One region of the Streptomyces sp. NPDC043427 genome, then DNA from elsewhere that is predicted to be linked to it. Evidence: riboswitches for the same ligand, from Rfam matches in the RefSeq annotation. Region 1 holds a riboswitch; the other holds the start of a gene.
What was found. Region 1 has a riboswitch for glycine ahead of gcvP (aminomethyl-transferring glycine dehydrogenase). Riboswitches for the same ligand answer to the same signal wherever they lie in the genome.

Region 1 (9,289 bases):
TGCCTACCGTCGAGAAGGCAGGTCAAGGACGGAGGTCGGCGTGAGAAGCAGCGGCGACGGTACGACTGGGGGTGCCCCCGGACTCGGTTCCGGGGGAAGCGGTCCGTACCCTCCCCCAAGCTCTCGGCTCCGCTCGAGCAGGGGGTACCCCCACCCCGGCAGCGCGGCCGACCACGCACCGCAGCGACCGGCGGCCGTGCCGAGCGGCGGAGGGGCGGCGTCCATGGAGACCGAGGAGATCGGCTACCGCGGACCGACGGCCTGCGCGGCCGCCGGCATCACGTATCGGCAACTCGACTACTGGGCACGCACGGGGCTCGTCGAGCCGAGCGTACGGCCCGCCTACGGCTCCGGGACGCAGCGGCTGTACAGCTTCCGGGACGTCGTCGTCCTGAAGATCGTCAAGCGGTTCCTCGACACCGGGGTGTCGCTGCAGAACATCCGTACCGCCGTGCAGCACCTGCGCGAGCGCGGGTTCCGCGATCTGGAGCGGATGACGTTGATGAGTGACGGCGCCACGGTCTACGAGTGCACGTCACCCGACGAGGTGCACGCGCTCCTCCAGGGCGGACAGGGCATCTTCGGTATCGCCGTGGGTGTGGTGTGGCGGGACGTCGAGAGCGCGCTGTCGCAGCTGCACGGGGAGCGGATCGACACGGGGGAGACCCTCGTCGGGCACAATCCGGCGGACGAGCTGGCACGGCGGCGTAACCGGGCGGTCTGAGAGCGCAGGCAGGCGGCTGAGGGGCGGCGCCGGGAGGGCATTGTCAGTGGCGTAGGGCAGCATCGGAGATGTGAGAACCGCGCCCACGATCCTGCACCTCGACATGGATGCCTTCTACGCCTCGGCGGAGCAGGCGGCCAAGCCGAGTCTGCGCGGGAAGGCCGTGATCGTGGGTGGGCTCGGGCCGCGCGGGGTGGTGGCGACCGCCTCGTACGAGGCACGGCTTTTCGGGGTGCACTCGGCGATGCCCATGGCCCAGGCGCGCCGGCTCGCTCCGAACGCCGCGTATCTCGTGCCGCGGTTCCAGTTCTACCGGTCGATCAGCGAGCAGGTGATGGAGCTGCTGCGAGCGTTGTCGCCGCTCGTGGAGCCGCTGAGCCTGGACGAGGCGTTCGTGGATCTGGAGGCCGGGGGAGCGGCCTGGGACGAGGAGTCCGCGCGGCTGGTGGGGGCGAGGCTGCGCACCGACATACGTGACTTCACGGGGCTCACGGGGTCGGTGGGGCTGGCGGCCTCCAAGATGCTCGCAAAGATCGCGTCCGAGCAGGCCAAGCCGGATGGGCTGGTGCTGATCGAGCCGGGGAGCGAGCGGGCGTTGCTCGGGCCGCTGTCGGTGCGGACCCTGCCGGGGGTGGGGCCGGCGACGGGTGATCACTTGCGGCGGGCCGGGATCACCACGGTCGACGAGATCGCCGAGGCCGGGGAGGACGAGCTCGTGCGGCTGCTCGGGAAGGCGCACGGGCACGCTCTGTACGCGATGGCGCTGGCACACGACGAGCGGCCCGTGGTGGCGGAGCGGGAGGCGAAGTCGGTGTCTGTGGAGGACACGTATGACGTGGACATCCACGATCGGGTGCGGGTGGGGATGGAGGTGCGGCGGCTGGCGGATCGGTGTGTGCGGAGGTTGCGGGCGGCGGGGTTGTCGGGGCGGACGATCGTGCTGAAGGTGCGGCGGTACGACTTCTCGACGTTGACGCGGTCGGAGACGTTGCGGGGGCCCACGGATGATCCGGCGGTGGTGCGGGAGGCGGCGGGTCGGCTGCTGGACTCCGTGGACACGACCGGTGGGGTGCGGTTGTTGGGGGTGGGAGTCAGTGGGCTCGCGGACTACACGCAGGAGGATCTGTTCGCCCAGGCGGCGGGGGAGGGTGTCGAGGAGCCGGAGGAAGAGGCGCGCGGGGAGGTTGTGGTGGGGGAGTCTGAGCCCGCTGAGCGGCGGTGGCATCCGGGGCACGATGTACGGCATGCCGTGTACGGGCTCGGGTGGGTGCAGGGGAGCGGGGTGGGGCGGGTGACCGTGCGGTTCGAGACGCCTGGGTCCGAGCCGGGGCGGGTGCGGACGTTTCGGGTTGACGATCCCGAGTTGGAGGGGGTCGAGCCGGTGCCGTTGGTTACGCGGCGAAGATTTGGGGGGTCTGGGCCTGGTGGTGGGGTGGGCGGGGGTTCTGTGGACGTGGGTGAGGCAGGTGCGGGTTCGTCGGGCCGGCCGGGGGTGGGTCGCACGGCCGGGCGCTGACGGGGTGCCGCTGCGCCCACCCGTGCCGCCCCAGCGGCACGACTGCCCGCATCTACGCGCCTGGGCTGTGCGGCTGACCGCAGCTGCACCTGAGCTGTACGACTGCCCGCAGCTGTGGCGCCTGGGAGTGCGGCTGCCCGCAGCTACGGCACCTGAGCTATATGACTGCCCGCAGCTACGCCACCTGGGCTGTACGACTGCCCGCAGCGTGGACTGCGTCGACCGTTCGCCCGAGGGGCCGGTGCTGAGGGTCAGGGCTCGTCTGGGCCTGCGACCTTGCCGAAATTGTGGTCCGGGAGGGGGGGAGGTGGGGCCAGGTCGAGTCCGTAGTGGTGGTAGAGCTGGAGTTCTTGTTCGGGGGAGAGGTGGCGGCCCACGCCGAAGTCGGGGGCGTCCTTGATGAGGGCGCGGTCGAAGGGGACGTGCAGGGTGCCCTCGATGAGTTCGCTGGGCTCGAGGGGGACGAAGGCGTCCCGGGAGAAGAGGCCGGTCCGTATGGCCGCCCACTCGGGCACGCCGGTCGCGTCGTCGAGGTAGACCTCGTCGATCGTTCCGATCTTGGTGCCGTTGCGGTCGAACGCCTTGCGGCCGATCAGGTTGCGCGGATCGATGTCGGTCTGCACGGGCCCTCCACTTGCTCGCAACTCATCCGTAAGCACCACAAAAGAGCACATTTTGGAAGGTGGCCACTCGAAGGCCAGTGCGGAGACCTCGCTGGTAGGCTGACAACGGCTGCTGACCCCGTGCGGGAGAGTCCTCCAGACATCATCGGAGGCGCCGAAGGAGCAAATCCTCCCCGGAATCTCTCAGGCCCACGTACCGCACGGACGAGGTCACTCTGGAAAGCAGGGCGGATGTCGTCGACGGTTTCCGCTCTCACCGACGGTGAAAGCCGGAGGCCTTCGGGCGATCCGGTGAAGCTCTCAGGTTGAGATGACAGAGGGGGAGGCCGTCCGGGTACCCGTGCAGTGGTGCCCCTCGAAGGTCGTGTCAGACCAGGAGGCCTCCGCAATGACCGTCCACCGCATTCCGCTCTCCGAGCTCGAGAAGGGGATCCCCTTCGAACAGCGCCACATCGGCCCCGACCATGAGGCCCGGGCCAAGATGCTCGCGCAGGTCGGCTATGGCTCCCTGGACGAGCTCACCGCCGCCGCGGTCCCGGATGTGATCAAGAACGCCGACGCGCTGGACCTGCCGGGCGCACGCACCGAGGCCGAGGTGCTGGCCGAGCTGCGGTCCCTGGCGGATCGCAACCAGGTGCTCGACTCCATGATCGGGCTCGGCTACCACGGCACCTTCACTCCGCCCGTCATCCTGCGGAACGTGATGGAGAATCCTGCCTGGTACACCGCCTACACGCCCTACCAGCCCGAGATCTCGCAGGGGCGCCTCGAAGCCCTGCTGAACTTCCAGACCATGGTCGCCGACCTGACGGGGCTGCCGACCTCCGGCGCCTCACTGCTCGACGAGGGCACAGCCGCCGCCGAGGCCATGGCGCTCTCCCGGCGCATGGGCAAGAACAAGAAGGGCCTCTTCCTGGTCGACGCGGACGCACTGCCGCAGACGATCGCCGTGATCGAGACGCGCGCCGAGCCGACGGGTGTGGAGGTCGTGGTCGCCGACCTCAGCGAGGGGATTCCGGCCGAGATCGCCGGGCGGGAGATCAACGGCGTGCTGATCCAGTACCCGGGTGCCTCCGGCGCCGTACGCGACATCAAGCCGGTCATCGAGCAGGCGCACGCGCTGGGCGCGCTCGTCACCGTCGCCGCCGATCTGCTCGCGCTGACGCTGCTCAGGTCGCCCGGGGAGCTGGGAGCCGACATCGCGGTCGGGACGACCCAGCGGTTCGGTGTGCCGATGGGGTTCGGCGGGCCGCACGCCGGATACATGGCAGTGCACGAGAAGTTCGCGCGCAGCCTGCCCGGGCGGCTGGTGGGCGTCTCCGTGGACGCCGACGGGAACAAGGCCTACCGCCTCGCGCTGCAGACGCGTGAGCAGCACATCCGCCGGGAGAAGGCGACCAGCAACATCTGCACCGCGCAGGTGCTGCTCGCCGTCATGGCCGGGATGTACGCCGTGTACCACGGCCCCGAGGGGCTCAAGGCGATCGCGCGACGGACCCACCGGTACGCCACCGTCCTCGCCGCCGGCCTCTCGGCGGGCGGGGCGGAGGTCGTGCACGGCGCCTACTTCGACACCCTGACCGTGCGGGTGCCCTCGAAGGCCGCCGAGGTCGTCGCCGCTGCCCGGGAGCAGGGGGTGAACCTGCGCCTCGTCGACGCCGACCACGTATCGATCGCCTGTGACGAGACCACCGCGCGGGCCCAGGTCGGTGCTGTCTGGGCTGCCTTCGGGGTCGACGGCGACATCGAGGCCCTGGACGCGGCCACCGAGGACTCGCTGCCGCAGGCGCTGCTGCGCACCGACGAGTTCCTGACCCACCCGGTCTTCCACCAGTACCGCTCCGAGACCGCCATGCTGCGCTACCTGCGCAGGCTGGCCGACCGGGACTACGCGCTCGACCGCGGCATGATCCCGCTGGGCTCCTGCACGATGAAGCTCAACGCGACGACGGAGATGGAGCCGGTCACCTGGCCCGAGTTCGGCCAGCTGCACCCCTTCGCGCCCGCCGAGCAGGCGCAGGGCTACCTCACGCTCATCCGGGAGCTGGAGGAACGTCTCGCCGAGGTCACCGGGTACGACAACGTCTCCCTCCAGCCCAACGCCGGGTCGCAGGGGGAACTCGCCGGGCTGCTCGCCGTACGCGGATACCACCGGGCGGGCGGTGACGAGCAGCGGACGGTGTGCCTCATTCCGTCGTCCGCGCACGGCACCAACGCCGCGAGTGCCGTGATGGCGGGCATGAAGGTCGTCGTCGTGAAGACCGCGGAGGACGGTGAGATCGACGTCGAGGACCTGCGGGCGAAGATCGAGCAGCACCGTGACGAGCTGGCGGTGCTGATGATCACGTACCCCTCGACGCACGGGGTGTTCGAGGAGCACGTCGCCGACATCTGCGCGCAGGTGCACGAGGCCGGCGGTCAGGTGTACGTCGACGGGGCCAACCTCAACGCGCTGGTCGGGCTGGCCAAGCCGGGGCACTTCGGCGGTGACGTCTCGCACCTGAACCTGCACAAGACGTTCTGCATCCCGCACGGCGGCGGGGGCCCGGGCGTGGGGCCGGTGGCCGTTCGGTCGCACCTGGCGCCGTATCTGCCGAACCACCCGCTGCAGCCCGCCGCCGGGCCGGAGACGGGCGTGGGGCCGATCTCGGCGGCGCCCTGGGGGTCCGCGGGGATTCTGCCGATCTCGTGGGCGTACGTGCGGCTCATGGGCGACGAGGGGCTGAAGCGGGCCACGCAGGTGGCCGTGCTCTCCGCCAACTACATCGCCAAGCGGCTCGAACCGCACTACCCCGTGCTGTACACCGGGCCCGGCGGGCTCGTGGCGCACGAGTGCATCATCGACCTGCGGCCGCTGACCAAGGCCACCGGCGTGAGCGTCGACGACGTCGCCAAGCGGCTCATCGACTACGGGTTCCACGCGCCGACGATGTCCTTCCCCGTGGCCGGCACGCTGATGATCGAGCCGACCGAGTCCGAGGACCTGACCGAGCTGGACCGATTCTGCGAGGCGATGATCGCGATTCGCGCGGAGATCGAGAAGGTCGGTTCGGGCGAGTGGCCCGCGGACGACAACCCGCTGCGGGGCGCCCCGCACACCGCCGCCGCGCTCGGCGGGGAGTGGGCGCACGCGTACAGCCGTGAGGACGCCGTGTTCCCGGCCGGGGTCTCGGTGGCCGACAAGTACTGGCCGCCGGTGCGCCGCATCGACCAGGCGTTCGGCGACAGGAACCTGGTCTGCTCGTGCCCGCCGCTGGACGCGTACGAGGACTGAGCGAGGGTCCGAGGGCTCCCCGTTCCGGTTCCGGGCTTCCGGGACCGGCGGGGAGCCCTCGGCGTTTCAGGCCGTGGCGAGGGAGACCTCGGTCGACTTGATCAGGGCGACCACGGAGGAGCCGGGGGCGAGGGCGAGGTCCGTGGCGGCGTCCCCCGTGATGACGGCGGTCAGCGCACCCCCGTCGATGGACAGCTTCACCGAGGCCATCGCGCCGCCGGTGGCGATGTCGGTGACCGTGCCGGGAAACCGGTTACGGATGGACAGGCCTTCGACCGGGCCGGTCGCGAGGGCGACCTCCGTCGACTTCACCAGGGCGTGGACGGCGGAGCCAGGGGCGAGGCCGAGTTCCGTCACGGCTTCCAGGGTGATCGCCGCGGTGAGGGGCTGGCCGCCGGTGAGACGTACGCCGACGGTGGCCATCACCTCGCCGGGGGCGATAGCGGTGACGGTGCCGGGCAGCTGGTTGCGGATGCTCATGGTCATGGGCATCAACGTAGGGCCCTGGATACGTTATGCCGGGTATGTATGAGTCTGCGGCGCCTTGCCTGTCAAGGCGCCGGTGGTGCTCCTGGGCCCGTTCAGGTGCGGTCGATGTGTACGTTCGTCGACTTCACGCGGGCGGTGGCCTCCATGCCCACCTCCAGACCAAGGTCCTCCACGGCCTCACGGGTCAGCAGGGAGACCAGGCGGTGCGGGCCTGCCTGGATCTCCACCTGGGCGGCGACGTCGCCGAGCTTGATCGCGGTGACGATCCCGGGGAAGGCGTTGCGGGCCGAGGTGTACGAGGTGCCCTCCTCGGTGCTGCCGGCCTTGGCGAGTTCGACGGAGAAGGCGGCGAGATCCTTGCCGTCGATGAGGCGTCGCCCGGTCTCGTCGCGGTGGGTCGCCACCCGGCCGGCGTCCGCCCAGCGGCGCGCGGTGTCGGGGCTCACGCCGAGCAGCCGCGCCGCCTGGCCGATTGTGTAGGACTGCATGCCGGTCACGATAGGGCCGGTGGCCGGGAATCGCGGACGTGGGGTCGGCGGGCCGCGCGGACGGGAACCGGAACCGGGTGGTGGACGCGCTGAGCGTGGCCGCGGCGGCCGGCCGGCTGAGCCCCGAGGAGTTGGACGAGCGCGTCATGGTCGCCCTCTCCGCCCGCACGACGGGGGAGTTGGCCGCGTTGAAGGGGCTGCCCACGACGGTGGGCGGGGCCGAGTTCCAGGACGTCGTGCGCATCGCCCAGCAGGGCGGATCGACGCGGCGCGGCGACGGCTGGGTGGCGCCGCGGCGACTGGAGATCGAGTCGCGCTGGGGTGACGTGACCCTCGACTGCACCAGGCGGTGATCGCCGACGCCACCCTGCGCGTCGAGCTGGTCGGCCACATCGACCAGGGCGGGCGGATCGCGGCGCGCACTCCGCGTCGCGCACGCGAGCTCTGAGGCGGCGGCGCGGCCAGGGAGACGTGCACATGCGCGGAGGCGAGCGGCCGCCCCGGGAGCGAGCCCAGCGGGCCGTCGTCGCCGTCGTGCCCGGCGAGGGCCTGGCCGGGCTGTACACCGAGGCGGGCGCGACCACCGTGCTCGCGCGTCCCGGGGAGGCGCCCGCGAGCGGGGAGCTCGTCGAGGCCGTACGGCGTGCCCACGCGCGCGAGGTCGTGCTGCTGCCCAACGACGCCGAGCTGCGCCACACCGCGGCCGCCGCGGCGCGCGGAGTCCTGCGTACGCGCGCTGTACTCAGCCCGTGTGCACGCGCGGCCTGCGGGCGCGGTCCGGTTCCGCCTCGCGCAGCACCTCCCGGGTGACCGGGGCGACCTCGCCCTGGCCGAAGAGAAAGAAGCGCAGGAAGTTGGCGAAGGGGTTGCCCTCGGTCCACTCGAAGTAGATGTGCGGGGTGCAGCCGGTGGTGTCGCGGACGTGCAGGAGCAGCGCGGCCAGCGCGTTGGGGACGGAGGAGGACTCCAGGGTCAGAACGCGGTAGCGGTTGTGCAGGACCTCGCCGCGTACGGTGAGCCTCGCCTCGAACTCGGAGGGGTCGGTGACCGTCACCTCGGCGAAGACGAAGTCCTCCTGGCCGGGGATGTCGTTGTCCTCCCGGATCTGGTCGATCTTGTCGCGGTACTCGGCCCTGTCCCGGCTGTCAGGCTCGTTGGCGATGAAGCGGATCTTGCGGCTGGCCATGTCCCGTATGAAGCGTTCCGCCATGGGGTCGAGCGTCACGCTCGTCACGCGCAGCTCGAAGGCGCGGGCCAGCCGGGACAGCAGCGAGACCAGGATGATGCCCGCGATGAAGCAGGCGCCGATCTTCACGCCGTCGGGGCGCTCGATGACGTTCACGACGGTCGTGTACAGGAACACCGCCGAGATGACCGCGAAGGCGACGGTCCAGTGCCGTTGACCGGCCTTGCGGGCGGCGATGGTCACGGCGATCGCGGCGGAGCTGATCAGGACCAGGACGCCGGTGGCGTAGGCGCCGCCCTGTGCGTCGACGTCGGCGTCGAAGATCCAGGTGACCAGGAAGGCGACCAGGATGAAGACGATGACCATCGGGCGGACCGCGCGTGCCCAGTGCGGGGCCATGCCGTAGCGCGGCAGGTAGCGGGGCATCAGGTTCAGCAGGCCGGCCATCGCGGAAGCGCCGGCGAACCAGAGGATGGTGATCGTCGAGACGTCGTAGACCGTGCCGAAAGCGTTGCCCAGGTACTCGTGCGCGAGGAAGGCGAGCGCGCGGCCGTTGGCCTGGCCGCCGGACTCGAACTCCTTCTCCGGAATGAGCAGGGTCGTGATGAAGCTGGTCGTGATCAGGACGGCGCTCATGATGAGAGCGGCCGTGGTGAGCAGCTTCTTGGTGTCCCGGATCCGGCCCTTGGGCTGCTCCTCGGTGTCGCCGGGGTCGCCCTTGACGTGTGGCATGACGGCGACGCCGGTCTCGAAGCCGGAGAGGCCCAGCGCGAGCTTCGGGAAGACGATGAGTGCCATGCCGATCATGACGAAGACGTTGCCGTGCTCGGCGGTCAGGGCACTGGACCAGTCGGTGATCAGATGGCCCTCGGTGGCGACGTGCCACAGCCCGACGATCACGACGACGACGTTGAGGGCGAGGTAGAGGCCCACCAGGACCACCGCGACGCCGATGGCCTCCAGGAAACCCTTGAGGAAGACCGCGCCGA
Region 2 (9,289 bases), on a different contig from region 1:
GACCGAACAGGAAACCTCGGCCACGGTCCTGGCTGTTTCGGGAAACTACGCGGTGGTCCGTCTGGCGGGCCGCCGGTATCCGGCCCTGGCCGTGCAGGGAGACTCGCTGAAGGTCCTCCAGGAGGTTGTCGAGGAGCTGGCTGAAAACCTGAGTTCGGGAGATCTGGAAGAGGCAGGTTGCTCACTCGCGGAAATCCAGTCGACGGTCTCGGCGATGCTGTCGACGTATGAGTCGGCTCTGGGTGAGACGGGATTGGACCTTCCCTACGTTCGCTAAAGCGAGAACCGCCTGACGCGGATGCCTTGTCAGAGATCATCTGGCGAGGCATCCGGGCTATCTGCGCCAGAGGGCGCAACGTGCAGTACGGCGACGGTCTGCGGAACCGGCAGCAGAGCGGTACTGCACGAGGTTGTTCGCTACGCCATGCAGGCCCACGCAACAGTGAACGATGCGCGTGAGGGGCTCCTGCGATCGCGACGAAGGGAAACGGAGTGCCGAGGATCGTCAGTCCATTCTGCTGCCCCCCCGGCGCCCGCGGTCTGCGCGGTGGTCATGACGTATCTGGCCGACGGCATGGCCGTGCTGCAGGAGGAGAGATCCTGAGGCTGCTTCTGGGGTTCGTCGCGGGCGAGGTGGACGGCGACTCGGTCGCGGACACTCTCCAGGCGCTGCGTGGAGACCGTCCGCGACGGGCTCTGGCTCGTCTACCGGGCGTTTCTCGGCGCCCAGACGCCTGAGGCCAAGGGGTACGCCGATGATGTCCTGGACGTCGTCGAGTGGGACCCGGTGCCGCTGCGGCACTACCGGACCCGGTGACACGATGTCTGCCCTGCTCAGCACTCGATGATGTTCACCGCCAGCCCGCCCCGCGCCGTCTCCTTGTACTTGACGGACATGTCCGCGCCCGTGTCCTTCATGGTCTTGATGACCTTGTCGAGGGACACCTTGTGGGAGCCGTCGCCGCGCATCGCCATGCGGGCGGCTGTGACCGCCTTCACCGCGGCCATGCCGTTGCGCTCGATGCAGGGGATCTGGACGAGGCCGCCCACGGGGTCGCAGGTGAGGCCGAGGTTGTGCTCCATGCCGATCTCGGCGGCGTTCTCGACCTGTTCCGGGGATCCGCCGAGGACCTCCGCCAGCGCGCCCGCCGCCATCGAGCAGGCCGAGCCGACCTCGCCCTGGCAGCCGACCTCGGCGCCGGAGATGGAGGCGTTCTCCTTGAACAGCATGCCGATGGCACCGGCCGCCAGCAGGAACCGTACGACGCCGTCCTCGTCGGCACCGGGGATGAAGTTGATGTAGTAGTGCAGGACCGCCGGGATGATGCCGGCCGCGCCGTTCGTCGGGGCGGTCACCACCCGGCCGCCGGCCGCGTTCTCCTCGTTCACGGCCATCGCGTAGAGCGTGATCCACTCCATGGAGTGCGCCAACGGATCACCCTCCGCGCGGAGTTGACGTGCCGTCATGGCCGCCCGGCGGCGTACCCGCAGCCCGCCCGGCAGGATGCCCTCGCGGGACATGCCGCGCGAGACGCACTCCCGCATCACCCGCCAGATCTCCAGCAGACCCGCGCGGATCTCCTCCTCGGTGCGCCAGGCACGCTCGTTCTCCAGCATCAGCGAGGAGATCGACAGACCGGTCTCCTTCGTCAGGCGCAGCAGCTCGTCGCCCGTACGGAAGGGGTACTTCAGGACCGTGTCGTCCAGCTTGATGCGGTCCGCGCCGACCGCGTCCTCGTCGACGACGAACCCGCCGCCCACCGAGTAGTAGGTCTTGGACAGCAGCTCGCCGCCCGACGCGTCGTACGCCCACAGCGTCATGCCGTTCGCGTGGTACGGCAGCGCCTTGCGGCGGTGCAGGACCATGTCGTCGTCGAAGGAGAACGGGATCTCGCGTTCGCCGAGGAGGCGAAGGCGCCCGGAGGCCTTGATCTCCTCCACCCGCTCGTCCGCCGTCTCCACGTCCACCGTGCGCGGCGAGTCGCCCTCCAGGCCGAGCAGCACCGCCTTCGGGGTGCCGTGGCCGTGGCCGGTGGCGCCCAGCGAGCCGTACAACTCCGCGCGTGCGGAGGCGACGGAGTCCAGCAGGCCCTCGTTGCGCAGCCGGCGGGCGAACATGCGCGCCGCGCGCATCGGGCCGACCGTGTGGGAGCTGGACGGGCCGATGCCGATCGAGAACAGGTCGAAGACCGAGATGGCCACGGGTGACTCCTCAATACGGGGGTGGTGGGGCACCAGGCACCCTTGCCGAGTGCCCCACCGGGGACTTACTTGTTCAGGCCGGGGTACAGCGGGTGCTTGTCCGCCAGTGCCTTGACCCGGTTCTTCAGGCCCTCCACGTCGTACGACGGCTTGAGTGCCTCCGCGATGACGTCCGCGACCTCGGCGAAGTCCTCCGCCGAGAAGCCGCGCGTCGCCAGGGCGGGCGTACCGATGCGCAGACCCGACGTCACCATCGGCGGACGCGGGTCGTTCGGGACCGCGTTGCGGTTGACGGTGATGCCGACCTCGTGGAGACGGTCCTCGGCCTGCTGCCCGTCCAGCTCGGACTCACGCAGGTCGACCAGGATCAGGTGCACGTCCGTGCCGCCGGAGAGCACGTTGACCCCGGCCTCCCGGGCGTCGGCGGACGTCAGCCGCTCGGCGAGGATCCGCGCGCCCTCGACCGTACGACGCTGCCGCTCCTTGAAGTCCTCCGAGGCGGCGACCTTGAAGGAGACCGCCTTCGCCGCGATCACGTGCTCCAGGGGACCGCCCTGGAAGCCCGGGAAGACGGACGAGTTCAGCTTCTTCGCGAAGTCCTTCTTCGCCAGGATGATGCCGCCGCGCGGGCCGCCCAGCGTCTTGTGGGTCGTGGAGGTCACCACGTCCGCGTACTCGACCGGGTTCGGGTGCAGCCCCGCCGCGACCAGACCGGCGAAGTGCGCCATGTCGACCCACAGGTACGCCTCGACCTCGTCGGCGATCCGGCGGAACTCCGCGAAGTCCAGCTGCCGCGGATACGCCGACCAGCCCGCGATGATCACCTTCGGGCGGTGCTCCTTGGCGAGCCGCTCGACCTCGGCCATGTCGACCAGGCCGGCGTCGTCCACGTGGTAGGCGACCACGTTGAACTGCTTGCCGGAGAAGTTCAGCCGCATCCCGTGGGTCAGGTGCCCGCCGTGCGCCAGGTCCAGGCCCAGGATCGTGTCGCCGGGCTGGGCCAGCGCGAACAGGGCGGCCTGGTTGGCTGAGGCGCCCGAGTGCGGCTGCACGTTGGCGTACTCGGCGCCGAACAGCTCCTTGACCCGGTCGATCGCGATCTGCTCGGCGACGTCGACGTGCTCACAGCCGCCGTAGTAACGGCGGCCCGGGTACCCCTCGGCGTACTTGTTGGTCAGGACCGAGCCCTGCGCCTCCATGACCGCGAGCGGAGCGAAGTTCTCCGAGGCGATCATCTCGAGCGTGGACTGCTGGCGGTTCAGCTCGGCGTCGACCGCGGCGGCCACGTCCGGGTCGAGCTCGTGCAGGGGCGTGTTCAGAACAGACATGTCGACTACGGCTCCTCAGCCGGCGGAGTGGGCGGCGTACTCGTCGGCGGTGAGCAGGTCGGAGGGCTCCTCCGTGACCCGCACCTTGAACAGCCAGCCCCCCTCGAAGGGGGCCGAGTTCACCAGCGACGGGTCGTTCACCACGTCCTCGTTGATCTCGGTGACCTCGCCGGAGACGGGGGAGTACAGGTCGCTGACCGACTTGGTGGACTCCAGTTCGCCACAGGTCTCGCCCGCGGCGACCGTTGAGCCGACGTCCGGGAGCTGGGCGTAGACGACGTCACCGAGCGCGTTCGCCGCGAACTCCGTGATGCCGACCGTCGAGACGCCGTCCTCGGCGGCCGACAGCCACTCGTGCTCCTTGCTGTAGCGCAGCTGCTGGGGGTTGCTCATGGCCTGAATTCTCCTGTACGCGGGGGAGTGCTGGTGAATGAGTGACTGCTGAAACCGCTGGTGAGCAGCGAAATGTGCGCGGGGTCACGCCCTGGAGGCGCAGCACCTCGACCAGTGTCTACTTCTGGCGCTTGTAGAAGGGCAGTGCCACGACCTCGTACGGCTCGTGAGTGCCCCGGATGTCGACGCCGACGCCCTTCGCGCCCGGTTCCGCGTGCGCCGCGTCGACGTACGCCATGGCGATGGGCCTGCCCAGCGTGGGGGAGGGGGCGCCGGAGGTGACCTCGCCGATCACCTCGCCGCCCGCGACGACGGTGTACCCGGCGCGCGGGACGCGACGGCCCTCGGCGACCAGGCCGACGAGGACGCGCGGCGGGTTCTCCTGAGCCCGGGAGGCCGCCGCGGACAGCGCCTCGCGGCCCACGAAGTCGCCCTCCTTCTCGAACTTCACCACCCGGCCGAGCCCCGCGTCGAAGGGCGTCAGGGAGGTGCTCAGCTCGTGCCCGTACAGCGGCATGCCCGCTTCCAGGCGCAGCGTGTCCCGGCAGGACAGACCGCAGGGCACGAGACCGGCGCCCTCGCCCGCCTTGGTCAGCGCCTGCCACAGCTCCACGGCGTGCTCCGGCTTCACGAACAGCTCGAAGCCGTCCTCGCCGGTGTAGCCGGTGCGCGCGATCAGGGCCGGGACACCGGCGACCGTGCCGGGCAGGCCCGCGTAGTACTTCAGCCCGTCGAGGTCGGCGTCGGTGAGGGACTTCAGAATCCCGGGGGACTGCGGCCCCTGCACGGCGATCAGCGCGTAGGCGTCCCGGTCGTCGCGCACCTCGGCGTCGAAGGAGCCGGACCGCTCGACGAGCGCGTCCAGCACCACCTGGGCGTTGGAGGCGTTGGCGACCACCATGTACGCGGTCTCGGCGAGCCGGTAGACGATCAGGTCGTCGAGGATGCCGCCGTCGGGCCGGCAGATCATGGTGTAGCGGGCCCGGCCGACCTTGACGCTCCCGATGTTGCCCACCAGGGCGTAGTCGAGGAGGTCGGCGGCCTGCGGGCCGGTGACGGTGATCTCGCCCATGTGCGAGAGGTCGAAGAGCCCGGCCTTCGTGCGCACGGCGAGGTGCTCGTCGCGCTCGGAGCCGTAGCGCAGGGGCATGTCCCAGCCGGCGAAGTCGGTCATCGTCGCGCCGAGCGCGCGATGCACGGCATCCAGCGCGGTACGACGGGGTTCGGTACTGCTCATCGGTCGGTCGTCTCCCAAGGCATGACAGGCGAGGAAAGATCCTCCCCATCTGTCATCGGAACCTGAGAGGTTCGCCATGACCGCATGGGGCATGACTTGCACCTTGGGTGGGACCACCGCGAGGGCGGCCCGCTTTTCAGATGTGCCTCGCCCGCGCGGTAACGGTGCCTGAGAGATTCAAGGGAGGGACTTGCTCCTTCGGCGCCCCAGCGACAACTGCTGCTGGGAACTCTCCCGCGCGGATTCAAACGGCCGGTATGCAGTTGGCGGCCTCATCATTGCACGCCCGTACCCCCGCGCGGCAGACCGCATCTGTAACCGGCTTGTGGCAGGAAGCGAACGATATGGCGAGGTACCGCGTATTACCTTCTCTTTACACTCGGCGGGGAGGGTTATTCGTGAGCCACCCCAGGGGAGGACCATCACGGTGAACAGGACCACCGCGTACGCGACCGGCTCGGCCGTCGCGCTGCCCGCACAGCCGACCGCCCCCGCCCGGGGGGCGTGCGGCCCGCAGCCCGTCGTCCGCGATCTGCGCGAGCGCGCGGGTCGCAGCCCCCACGCACTGCTCTTCGGCCCCCGCGACCTGGTCGTGGTCACCGGTCTGCCCGGCAGCGGCAAGTCCACCCTGATGCGGCGCACGGTGAAGGACGCCGGCATCGACTCCCAGGACACCCGCGACCGCTGGGACGCCCGCATGCCCCGCCTGCTGCCCTACGCCGTCTACCGCCCCCTCGTCCGTCTCGCCCATTACGCCGGACTGCGCCGCGCCCTGCGCTCCGGAGCCGGCGTCGTCGTGCACGACTGCGGTACGCAGGCCTGGGTGCGCCGCTGGCTGGCCCGCGAGGCCCGCCGCCGGGGTGGCACCCTGCACCTGCTCCTCCTCGACGTCACCCCGGACACAGCCCTGGCCGGCCAGCGCGAACGCGGCCGGGGCGTCTCCCGGTACGCGTTCCTGCGCCACCGCACGGCCGCCGGCCACCTGCTGCGCTCCGTGGAGCGCGGCGAGCTGCCCCAGGGCTGCGGCTCGGCGGTGCTGGTCGACCGGGCCGCGGCGGACTCCCTGCGCCGCATCGGCTTCACCGGCTGAGCCGGGCCCGCGGACCGAGTCGGGTCACGGGCTGAGCACGGCGGGGAACGTGTCGGCCGGTACCCGATAGCCTTTCCGCCACAGCAGTGGTTCCCGGCAGACGGTTGAGAGAGATGGACTTCCCGGCGGATTTTCCCGCGGACTTCCCGGCACAGGCACACCCCCACTCGCACGGCGGCTGGCCCGGCAACGAACTGGAGGAGGTGCTCTCCGCCTCCCTCGGCGTGCCGGGCGCCGGCGGCCGGATCGTCGAGGTCCTCGGGCGTAGCTTCGTCTGGGTGCCGCTGCCCAACGGCGGCGGCCCGCACAGCGGCCCCCTGGACCTGCCCACCCTGGAGATCGAGGGCCAGGCCTACGTGCCCGTCTTCAGCTCCGAGGAGCAGTTCCGCCAGGTCGTCGGCTCCCACATGTCGTTCACGATCGCACCGGCCGTCGAGTTCGCCCGGGGCCTGCCCCCGCAGGTCGGCATCATGGTCAACCCGGACGGCCTGGTCGGCGTCCCGCTGCCGCCGCCGGCCGTCGCCGAGCTGTGCCGCTCCGGCCGCACCCCACTGGACGGCCCCACGAGCGGCGGCCGCGTCCGCCTCTTCGAGCCCGACTGGCAGGACGACCCGGTCGACTTCCTCGCCGCCGCCTCCACCGAGTTCGCCGCCACCGGCGTCGTCCTCACCGCCCGCCGCTGCCTCGCCACCATCGAAACGGCCGACCCGGTCATGTTCATAGGCGTGGAACTCTCCCACCTCGAAGGCGACCTCCGAGCCCTCCCCCTCGACGCCCTCGGCCGAGCCCTGGGCCAGACCCCGACCCCCTGGCCGGTCAACCTGGTCCTGCTGGACGTGGCCCAGGCCGACCCGGTGGCGGAGTGGATGCGCGAGAAGGTCCGCCCCTTCTACATCCGGGACTACTGAAACACCGCCCGGGACAGCGCCCGAGGGGCGCGGGGCCGTATCGATGTGCGGCTCCGCCGCGTGGGCGCGATCAACCACAGCGGACCCGCACCAAGCACGGAGAACAAGCCCTCCGCGCCCTCAATGGCTCAACCCGGCAGAGCGCCTAAGCTGGTTGCATAAACGAGGCCCACTCAATTCACGAAGGGCGGTAAAGGTGAGCGCGAGCGGCACCGCCGCGACCGGACAGGTCGAGCACATGCTGCGCCAGGTGACGCCCGGGCGCTACGACGCCTACGAGGCACTCCTGCGCGCGCTCGCCACCCCCTCCTCCGGCCAGGTCTGGATGCTGCTGTGGCACGGCCAGGCCGGCTCCCCCGACGCCCAGTACGGGAACATGGAGGTCGACGGCCACGGCTACGCCCCCTGCGTCACCTCCGCCCAGGAACTCTCCGCGAGCGGCTGGAACCGGTCGTACGAGGTGGTCGACGGCCTGGACGTGGCCCGCACGCTCTACCCGGACCACTACGGCCTCTGGCTGAACCCGCACGCCCCGGGCGGCGGCGTCGGCATCCCCTGGCTCGACCTGCGGCGGATCGCGACCGGCCTGGACCGCCAGCCGGCCGGACCCCTGCGGCTGTCCGAACCCGGCATCGAGATCCCGCAGTTCTACGCACTCCTCGCGCAGAACGCCCACCGCACCCCGGCCGTCCGCTCGTTGCGCCGCGCCTGGGTCCAACCGGCGCTCGGAGCGCCGTATCTCGCCATCGGTCTCGACGTGTACGAGACCTCGCCGACCGCCGTCGACTCGGTGCGGGCGATGATGCAGCAGTCGATAGGGGCGGTGCCGGACGGGCTGCCGGTGTCGACGGTCGCCATGACCGACGAGTACGACCCGGTGGTGATGTGGCTGCGCGGCCAGGCGCGCCCCTTCTACGACCGCGAGGCCCACGCGGCCCCCGCGCCGGCCCCGGCGGGCGGGTACGGGTATCCGCCGGCGGCCGGAAGATACTGAGCGTCGGCGGTGCTCCGGCATCGCCGAAACGGGAGCGGAGCTTCATCTTCGCGCGTAGATGAAGCCGGAAAGCCGCGTTGTGGTCCCGTCTGTCCTAATTCATCCCCGTCCGGCCGCCGTTACCTGCTGTCCGGATAACGGAACCCCCCAGACAGCATCACGTTTACGCATCCTTTCACCCTCAAGTCTGGCAACAGATCGCCAAAGCGTTGAAGACTCCCGCACCAGGGGTGGTTCGCCCCTGTGTACGACGGACTGAGTCAATGCCGCCACAGCGGCAAGTGCGGGCCGGCCAACCGCCGGTTGAGAGGGGTCCCTGCCAGATGACGGCACCATTGCACGAGCCGACCGCGGAAGCGGCCCCGAGCGCGGCCGAGGAAGCGGCAGTTGGCGGCGTCGGCGCGAAGGCCGTACAGGGTCGCTCCCTGGGCCGGATCGCCTGGGAGCGCCTGAAGCGGGACAAGCTCGCCCTGACGGGCGGCGTCGTGGTGCTCGTGCTCATCGCGATAGCGCTGCTCGCACCGGTGATCACCGGTCTGCTCGGGCAGGACCCGAATGAGTATCACGAGAAGCTGATCGACCCGCTGTTCGGCACCCCCACGGGGTCGCTGGGCGGCATCAGTGGCGACCACCTGCTGGGCGTCGAGCCGGTCAACGGCCGCGACATCTTCGCCCGCATCCTCTACGGAGCCCGGATCTCACTGCTCGTCGGCTTCCTGTCCGCGGTGGTCGCCGTGATCCTCGGCACCGTCCTGGGCATCCTCGCCGGCTTCTTCGGCGGCTGGGTCGACTCCCTCATCAGCCGCGTCATGGACGGCCTGCTGGCCTTCCCGCAGCTGCTGTTCATCATCGCGCTGGTCTCCGTCATGCCGAACCAGATGCTGGGACTGACCGGCACGGGCGTGCGCATCTTCGTGATGATCCTGGTCATCGGCTTCTTCGGGTGGCCCTACATCGGACGCGTGGTGCGCGGCCAGACGCTCTCGCTGCGTGAGCGCGAGTACGTCGAGGCCGCCCGATCGCTGGGCGCCGGGCGGCTGTACATCCTGTTCAAGGAACTGCTGCCCAACCTCGTCGCGCCCATCATCGTGTACACGACGATGATGATCCCCACCAACATCCTCACCGAGGCGGCCC

Region 2: another riboswitch for glycine. It lies ahead of gcvT (glycine cleavage system aminomethyltransferase GcvT); the one in region 1 lies ahead of gcvP (aminomethyl-transferring glycine dehydrogenase).

The regions. Positions count from the first base shown of each region.
Region 1 is NZ_JBWKCC010000044.1:8,208-17,496, forward strand. Features, by position in the region: gene AC067M_RS42475 (MerR family transcriptional regulator) at 41-724, shown strand; gene AC067M_RS42480 (DNA polymerase IV) at 795-2,240, shown strand; gene AC067M_RS42485 (PRC-barrel domain-containing protein) at 2,492-2,863, opposite strand; glycine riboswitch at 2,977-3,072, shown strand; gene gcvP (aminomethyl-transferring glycine dehydrogenase) at 3,252-6,137, shown strand; gene AC067M_RS42495 (TOBE domain-containing protein) at 6,204-6,623, opposite strand; gene AC067M_RS42500 (TOBE domain-containing protein) at 6,719-7,114, opposite strand; gene AC067M_RS42505 (DUF1707 SHOCT-like domain-containing protein) at 7,153-7,467, shown strand; partial or broken gene AC067M_RS42510 (DAK2 domain-containing protein) at 7,598-7,828, shown strand; gene AC067M_RS42515 (APC family permease) at 7,857-9,289, opposite strand, start outside.
Region 2 is NZ_JBWKCC010000012.1:55,990-65,278, reverse strand. Features, by position in the region: gene AC067M_RS20765 (DUF6959 family protein) at 1-277, shown strand, start outside; gene AC067M_RS20760 (hypothetical protein) at 674-817, shown strand; gene AC067M_RS20755 (L-serine ammonia-lyase) at 835-2,202, opposite strand; gene glyA (serine hydroxymethyltransferase) at 2,268-3,530, opposite strand; gene gcvH (glycine cleavage system protein GcvH) at 3,546-3,923, opposite strand; gene gcvT (glycine cleavage system aminomethyltransferase GcvT) at 4,042-5,160, opposite strand; glycine riboswitch at 5,200-5,306, opposite strand; glycine riboswitch at 5,307-5,407, opposite strand; gene AC067M_RS20735 (AAA family ATPase) at 5,582-6,250, shown strand; gene AC067M_RS20730 (enhanced serine sensitivity protein SseB) at 6,364-7,158, shown strand; gene AC067M_RS20725 (enhanced serine sensitivity protein SseB C-terminal domain-containing protein) at 7,355-8,152, shown strand; gene AC067M_RS20720 (ABC transporter permease) at 8,476-9,289, shown strand, end outside.